Linked DNA regions of Streptomyces venezuelae ATCC 10712. The main gene of each other region encodes a partner of the protein of the gene in region 2 in a complex. Links are inferred from orthologs where the notes say so. Each region holds a gene or a part of one and is shown on either strand. Other genes may lie near its edges.

What was found.
Region 1: the proteins of secY (region 2) and secA are in contact, whole or in part, in a crystal structure (PDB 3DIN), measured with the Thermotoga maritima proteins. The link is inferred for Streptomyces venezuelae ATCC 10712 from one-to-one orthologs. Residues at the interface, in WP_004081795.1 of Thermotoga maritima: Glu108, Gly109, Glu110, Glu111, Ala236, Glu237, Arg238, Arg239, Ile240, Thr241, Ile242, Gln243, Tyr244, Ala245, Arg246, Arg247, Val248, Thr249, Gly250, Arg251, Arg252, Val253, Tyr254, Gly256, Ala257, Ser258, Thr259, Tyr260, Leu261, Pro262; in WP_004082002.1 of Thermotoga maritima: Glu261, Ala262, Arg263, Lys300, Ala301, Arg302, Thr303, Ile304, Ile305, Leu323, Tyr324, Asp325, Pro326, Val329, Ser330, Tyr333, Ile336, Lys340, Phe345, Val349, Glu363, Phe364, Tyr374, Ser375, Gly376, Gly377, Glu393, Ile395, Thr482, Ser483.

Annotation. Positions count from the first base shown.
Region 1 is NZ_CP029197.1:3,004,872-3,008,569, forward strand. Bases 197-3,583 are described here. They hold secA (preprotein translocase subunit SecA), read right to left. Parts: upstream 3,208-3,583; coding sequence 397-3,207; downstream 197-396. Other genes in these bases: DEJ43_RS38685 (Rv3235 family protein), read left to right, coding at 197-337; DEJ43_RS13670 (GNAT family N-acetyltransferase), read left to right, coding at 3,447-3,583. Outside these bases: more of DEJ43_RS38685, read left to right, coding at 1-196; more of DEJ43_RS13670, read left to right, coding at 3,584-3,698. UniProt on the Escherichia coli protein: Required for protein export, interacts with the SecYEG preprotein conducting channel.
Region 2 is NZ_CP029197.1:4,742,183-4,745,480, reverse strand. The notes cover bases 157-3,143. They hold secY (preprotein translocase subunit SecY), read right to left. Parts: upstream 2,317-3,143; coding sequence 997-2,316; downstream 157-996. Other genes in these bases: rpmD (50S ribosomal protein L30), read right to left, coding at 2,987-3,143; rplO (50S ribosomal protein L15), read right to left, coding at 2,530-2,985; DEJ43_RS22045 (adenylate kinase), read right to left, coding at 350-997; map (type I methionyl aminopeptidase), read right to left, coding at 157-253. Outside these bases: more of map, read right to left, coding at 1-156; more of rpmD, read right to left, coding at 3,144-3,169; rpsE (30S ribosomal protein S5), read right to left, coding at 3,169-3,298. UniProt on the Escherichia coli protein: The central subunit of the protein translocation channel SecYEG. Consists of two halves formed by TMs 1-5 and 6-10.

The DNA.
Region 1 (3,698 bases), 1.7 Mb from region 2 along the record:
CCCGCCGCACACCGTGTTCGCCGAGCGCCTCCTCGCCGTGCTGAGCGGGGAGCGCCCGGTGCACTGGATGCTCGGCCACACGGTCGGCGAGGCGTACGAGCAGCTCGTCCGGATCGCCCCGGCGACGCCGCTGCGCTCGCACGGCCCCCGCCCGGTGCTGCGCCGCTGCTCGGTCCAGCTGCACGAGGACCGGTCGGCCCTGGAGGCCTTCGCGACGATCGCGACCGGCCCCCGGGTACGGGCGATGGCGTTCCGCCTGGAGCGCGGCGGGGACCAGCGCTGGCGCTGCGCCGCGGTGGAACTCGACGGCCTCGGTACGGCGGCCCGCCCGGCATGACGGAGGGGCCGGCCGCCCCTCGGGCGACCGACCCCTCCGCTCGGCTCACACGGCCGGCGTCACTTCTTGCGGCGGCGCCCGCCACCCGCGTTCTTCTGCGCCTTGCGGCGCTCCGCCCGCGTCATGCCGTCACCGGCGTCCCCGTCCTCGGAGGCGAAGTCGCCCTCGACGACACCGCCGTCGCCGTCCACGGTCGGCGCCGAGAAGTGCAGCCGGTCCGGGCGCTGCGGGGCGTCGAGCCCCTTGGCGCGGATCTCCGGACGCCCGGCGGCGGCCGGAACGGCGTCCTGCTTGTCGAGCGAAGGACCGCTCGCCTGCACCGGGACCTCCTCGACCTGCTGCTCGACCTGGACCTCCAGGTTGAACAGGTAGCCGACGGACTCCTCCTTGATGCCCTCCATCATGGCGGTGAACATGTCGAAGCCCTCGCGCTGGTACTCGACCAGCGGGTCCTTCTGCGCCATCGCGCGCAGGCCGATGCCCTCCTGGAGGTAGTCCATCTCGTAGAGGTGCTCGCGCCACTTGCGGTCCAGGACGGACAGGACCACGCGGCGCTCCAGCTCACGCATGATGTCGGAGCCGAGCTGCTTCTCCCGCGCGTCGTACTGCTCGTGGATGTCGTCCTTGATGGACTCGGCGATGAACTCGGCGGTGATGCCCGCCCGGTCCCCGGCCGCGTCCTCCAGCTCCTCCACGGTGACCTTCACCGGGTAGAGCTGCTTGAAGGCGTTCCACAGACGGTCGAGGTCCCACTCCTCCGCGAAGCCCTCGGCGGTCTCCTGGCGGATGTAGTCGTCGATCGTGTCGTCCATGAAGTGCCGGATCTGCTCGTGCAGGTCCTCGCCCTCCAGGACGCGGCGGCGCTCGCCGTAGATGACCTCGCGCTGCCGGTTGAGGACCTCGTCGTACTTCAGGACGTTCTTGCGCGTCTCGAAGTTCTGGGTCTCGACCTGGGACTGGGCGGAGGCGATGGCGCGGGTCACCATCTTGTTCTCGATCGGCACGTCGTCCGGCACGTTGGCCATGGCCATCACGCGCTCGACCATCTGCGCCTTGAACAGACGCATCAGGTCGTCGCCGAGCGACAGGTAGAAACGGGACTCGCCGGGGTCGCCCTGACGGCCGGAACGACCGCGGAGCTGGTTGTCGATACGGCGCGACTCGTGGCGCTCGGTACCGAGCACGTACAGCCCGCCGAGCTCCTTGACCTCCTCGAACTCCGCCTTCACGGCCTTCTCGGCGCGCTCCAGGGCGGCGGGGAGGGCGGCGGCCCACTCCTCGACGTGCTCGACCGGGTCCAGGCCCGCCTGGCGCAGCTCGGCCTCGGCGAGGTCGTCCGGGTTGCCGCCGAGCTTGATGTCGGTGCCTCGGCCGGCCATGTTCGTGGCGACGGTGACGGCGCCGCGGCGGCCGGCCTGGGCGACGATGCTGGCCTCGCGCTCGTGGTGCTTGGCGTTGAGCACCTCGTGCTGGACGCCGCGCTTGGAGAGCTGCTGCGAGAGGTACTCGGACTTCTCGACGGAGGTCGTGCCGACCAGGATCGGCTGACCCTTCTCGTGCTTCTCCGCGATGTCGTCGACGACGGCGGCGAACTTGGCGACCTCGGTCCGGTAGATCAGGTCGGACTGGTCCTTGCGGATCATCGGCCTGTTCGTCGGGATCGGGACGACGCCGAGCTTGTAGATCTGGTGGAACTCGGCCGCCTCGGTCATGGCCGTACCGGTCATGCCGGAGAGCTTCGAGTACAGGCGGAAGAAGTTCTGCAGGGTGATGGTGGCGAGGGTCTGGTTCTCGTCCTTGATCGCCACCCCTTCCTTCGCCTCGATCGCCTGGTGCATGCCCTCGTTGTAGCGGCGGCCGGCGAGGATACGGCCGGTGTGCTCGTCGACGATCATGACTTCGCCGTCCATGACGACGTAGTCCTTGTCCTTCTTGAACAGCTCCTTCGCCTTGATGGCGTTGTTCAGGTAGCCGACGAGAGGGGTGTTGACCGACTCGTAGAGGTTGTCGATGCCGAGCCAGTCCTCGACCTTGGCGACACCGGCCTCGTGGATGGCGACGGTGCGCTTCTTCTCGTCGACCTCGTAGTCGCCGGTCTCCTCGATGCCCTTGAGCTGGTTGCCGGGCTCGCCCTTGGTGAGGCGGGTGACGAGCTTGGCGAAGTCGCCGTACCACTTCGTCGCCTGGTCGGCCGGGCCGGAGATGATCAGCGGCGTACGGGCCTCGTCGACGAGGATGGAGTCGACCTCGTCGACACAGGCGAAGTTGTGGCCGCGCTGGACGAGCTCGTCCTTGGACCACGCCATGTTGTCGCGCAGGTAGTCGAAGCCGAACTCGTTGTTCGTGCCGTAGGTGATGTCGCAGTTGTACTGCTCGCGGCGCTGGGCCGGCGTCATGTTGGCGAGGATGCAGCCGATCGACAGGCCCAGGAAGCGGTGCACCCGGCCCATGAGCTCGGAGTCGCGCTCGGCCAGGTAGTCGTTGACCGTGATCAGGTGCACGCCCTTGCCGGAGAGCGCGTTGAGGTACGCCGGGAGGGTGCCGACGAGGGTCTTGCCCTCACCGGTCTTCATCTCGGCGACGTAGCCGAGGTGGAGCGCGGCACCACCCATGATCTGGACGTCGTAGTGGCGCTGACCGAGGACACGCTTGGCGGCCTCGCGCACCGTCGCGAAGGCCTCCGGCATCAGGTCGTCGAGGCTCTCGCCGTCGGCGTACCGCTGCTTGTACTCATCGGTGAGCGCCCGCAACTCGGCGTCGGAGAGGTTGACGAAGTCCTCTTCGATGGAGTTGACCTGGTCCGCGATGCGGTGCAGTTTGCGCAGGATCTTTCCTTCGCCTGCACGCATGAGCTTGTTGAAGACGGACACTGAGGCTGGTCTCCTTGCCGGTCGGGCCTGGCACTGGGTCTTGTCATGGACGCGAGCGCGGGCACGGCAGGTGGTCCCCACCGCAACGGCCATCGTAAGCGAGACCGCCCTCGCGAAGGGAGGCCCACAGTGCCGGAGCCGTACGCCCGCCCGGAAAGAGAACGCACGAGGTGGGCGGAAGGTGCCGCCCCACCCGAAAAGTGTTCGCTTCCGCTCCGGCCGCTCACCACAATCCACGCATGGAGCCGATCACCCTCACCACCGACCGACTGCGGCTGCGGACCTTCGTCCCCGAGGACGCCGACGTGGTGTACGCCATCTGTCAGGACCCGGCCATCCGGCGCTGGTCCGTCGTCCCCGACCCCTATACCCGCCAGGACGCCGAGTTCTTCCTGAACCGGCTCGTGCCCGACGGCTGGCGCGACGACACCGAGTACGCCTTCGCCGTCGAACCGCTGGCCGGCGGCCCGCTGCTCGCCGCCGTCAGCCTG
Region 2 (3,298 bases):
CGGTCTTCTCGTCGGGGATGCCGTGGACGACGACCTCGTTCACCGAGGTGCAGATCGTGGCGGGGAACCCGCCGTACCCGAGGAAGTTCGACTTCGCCCCGTGGTCGGCGATGACCTTCCGCGCGACCTCGTCCAGGTCCTTCGTCGTGGCGCCCGGCACGGCCGCCTCACGGGTCGCCGCGTGAATGGCGGCGACGACCAGCCCCGCCTCGCGCATCTTCGCGATCTGCTCGGGGGTCTTGATCTGCACCATCGTGGCCGCGGCCTTTCCATCGAGTACGGGGAACAGAACAACGATACGGCCGCGACGCCCCTGAGGGGCACCGCGGCCGTATCGGACGAACCAGGGTTACTTCTTGAGCGCGGTCATCGCCTTCGCGGTGACCTCGTCCACCTTGCCCAGCGCCGAGATCGTCTCCACCAGGTTCTGCGACCGGTAGTAGTCGATGATCGGCTCGGTCTCCGTGTGGTAGACCTCCAGGCGCCGGCGGACGGTCTCCTCGGAGTCGTCGTCGCGCTGGTAGAGCTCGCCGCCGCAGACGTCGCAGACGCCCTCGGTCTTCGGCGCGTTGTACGTCACGTGGAAGACGTGCGCACTGTCGTTGCGGCAGATGCGGCGACCCGCGATCCGCTTCACGACCTCGTCCTCGGGGACCTCCAGGTCCAGGACCGCGTCCAGCTGGACGTGCCCGGCCTTGAGGATCTCGTCGAGAGCCTCGGCCTGGGCCACGTTGCGCGGGAACCCGTCGAGCAGGAAGCCGTTGGCGGCGTCCGGCTGCTCCATGCGGTCCTTGGCCATCCCGATCGTCACGGAGTCCGGCACGAGCTGGCCGGCCTTCATGTACGACTGCGCCTCCAGGCCGAGCGCCGTGCCCTGCGAGATGTTCGCACGGAACAGGTCACCCGTGGAGATGTGCGGGATGTCCAGGTTCTTGGCAAGGTACGCGGCCTGCGTACCCTTGCCCGCACCGGGCGGTCCGACGAGGACGATTCGCATCAGCGGAGGAACCCTTCGTAATTGCGCTGCTGGAGCTGGCTCTCGATCTGCTTCACGGTCTCCAGCCCCACACCCACGATGATGAGGATGCTCGTCCCGCCGAAGGGGAAGTTGGCATTGGCGCCACCGAAGCCTGCCAACGCCATCGTCGGCACAAGAGCGATCAGACCCAAGTACAGCGAGCCCGGCCAAGTGATCCGGTTGAGCACGTAGCTCAGGTACTCGGCAGTAGGTCGACCAGCCCGGATACCCGGGATGAAGCCACCATACTTCTTCATGTTGTCCGCGACTTCCTCGGGGTTGAACGAGATCGCCACGTAGAAGAAGGCGAAGAACACGATCAGGAGGAAGTACGTAGCGATGTAGTAGGGGTGGTCACCCTTGACGAAGTGGGCTTCGATCCAGGTCTTCCACCCTGCGGTGGAGTTCGAGAACTGCGCGATCAAGGCCGGGATGTAGAGCAGCGACGACGCGAAGATGACGGGAATCACACCCGCCTGGTTCACCTTCAGCGGGATGTAAGTGGACGTACCGCCGTAGGAACGCCGACCGATCATGCGCTTCGCGTACTGCACGGGGATGCGGCGCTGGGCCTGCTCGACGAAGACCACGAGGGCCACCATCACGAAGCCGATCAGGATGACGGTGCCGAACTCGATCCAGCCCTTGGCGAGCTTGCCGCTCTCCTTGATGGCCCACAGGGCGCCCGGGAAGCCGGCGGCGATCGAGATGAACATCAGGATCGACATGCCGTTGCCGATGCCGCGGTCGGTGATGAGCTCACCGAGCCACATGACGATGCAGGTACCGGCGGTCATCGTGATGACCATGGTGGCGATGGTGAAGATCGACGGGTCGGGGACGACCTGGTCGGCGACACGGCAGCCACTGAACAGCGCACCGCTCTTGGCGGTGGCGACGAGACCGGTGCCCTGCAGCACGGCGAGGGCGACCGTCAGGTACCGGGTGTACTGCGTGATCTTGGCGGTACCCGACTGGCCCTCCTTCTTGAGGGCTTCCAGGCGCGGGATCACGACGGTGAGCAGCTGCAGGATGATGCTCGCCGTGATGTACGGCATGATGCCGAGCGCGAAGATGGTGATCTGGAGCAGCGCTCCGCCACTGAACATGTTGACCAGGCCGAACAGGCTGTTGTTGCCTTCGCTGGCCTGCTTCACACACTGCTGGACGGCCTCGTAGCTGACGCCGGGGACCGGGATGTGGGCCCCGAGGCGGTACAGCACGATGATGGCGAGCGTGAAGAGCAGCTTCTTGCGCAGGTCGGGCGTCTTGAACGCCCGGGCGAACGCGGTGAGCACGGTGCCTCCTGCGACCCCCGCGCTATGCGTCAAGGGTGACGGTCTTGAGGTTCGACGATTAGGTATCGGTCATCAATCCCGTGCGGGCATACCGCACGGAGCCTAGACAGTGCACGCCACCTTACCGGCGACCATGCCCCCCTAGGAACGACCAATCGGGGATGCCCCTTTTGGGAGGCATCCCCGATCGGATGTTCAGGCCATCGAGTCGTCTTAGACGAGCTCGGTGACGGTGCCGCCGGCGGCGGCGATCTTCTCCTTGGCGGAGCCGGAGACGGCGTCGACCGTCACCTGCAGCGCCACGGTGATCTCGCCGGTGCCGAGCACCTTGACGAGCTGGTTCTTGCGAACCGCACCCTTGGCGACCAGATCGGCCACCGTGACCTCGCCACCCTGCGGGTAGAGCGCGGTGAGCTTGTCCAGGTTCACGACCTGGTACTCGGTGCGGAACGGGTTCTTGAAGCCCTTGAGCTTCGGCAGACGCATGTGGAGGGGCATCTGCCCACCCTCGAAGCGCTGCGGAACCTGGTAACGGGCCTTGGTGCCCTTGGTACCACGACCGGCCGTCTTACCCTTCGACGCCTCACCACGACCGACACGGGTCTTCGCGGTCTTGGCACCGGGGGCGGGACGGAGGTTGTGGGCCTTCAGCGGGTTGGTCTCCGCCATGTCAGTCAACCTCCTCGACCGTCACGAGGTGGCGGACGGTGTGCACCATTCCGCGGAACTCGGGGCGGTCCTCCTTGACAACCACGTCGTTGACCTTCTTGAGGCCGAGCGAACGCAGGGTGTCGCGGTGGTTCTGCTTGCTGCCGATGTACGACTTCGTCTGCGTGACCTTGAGGCGAGCCATTACGCACCCGCCCCAGCACGCGCACGGAGCAGAGCCGCGGGAGCGACGTCCTCGAGGGGCAGACCACGGCGAGCCGCGATCTCCTCGGGACGCTGCAGGCCCTTGAGGGCCTCCACGGTCGCGTGCACG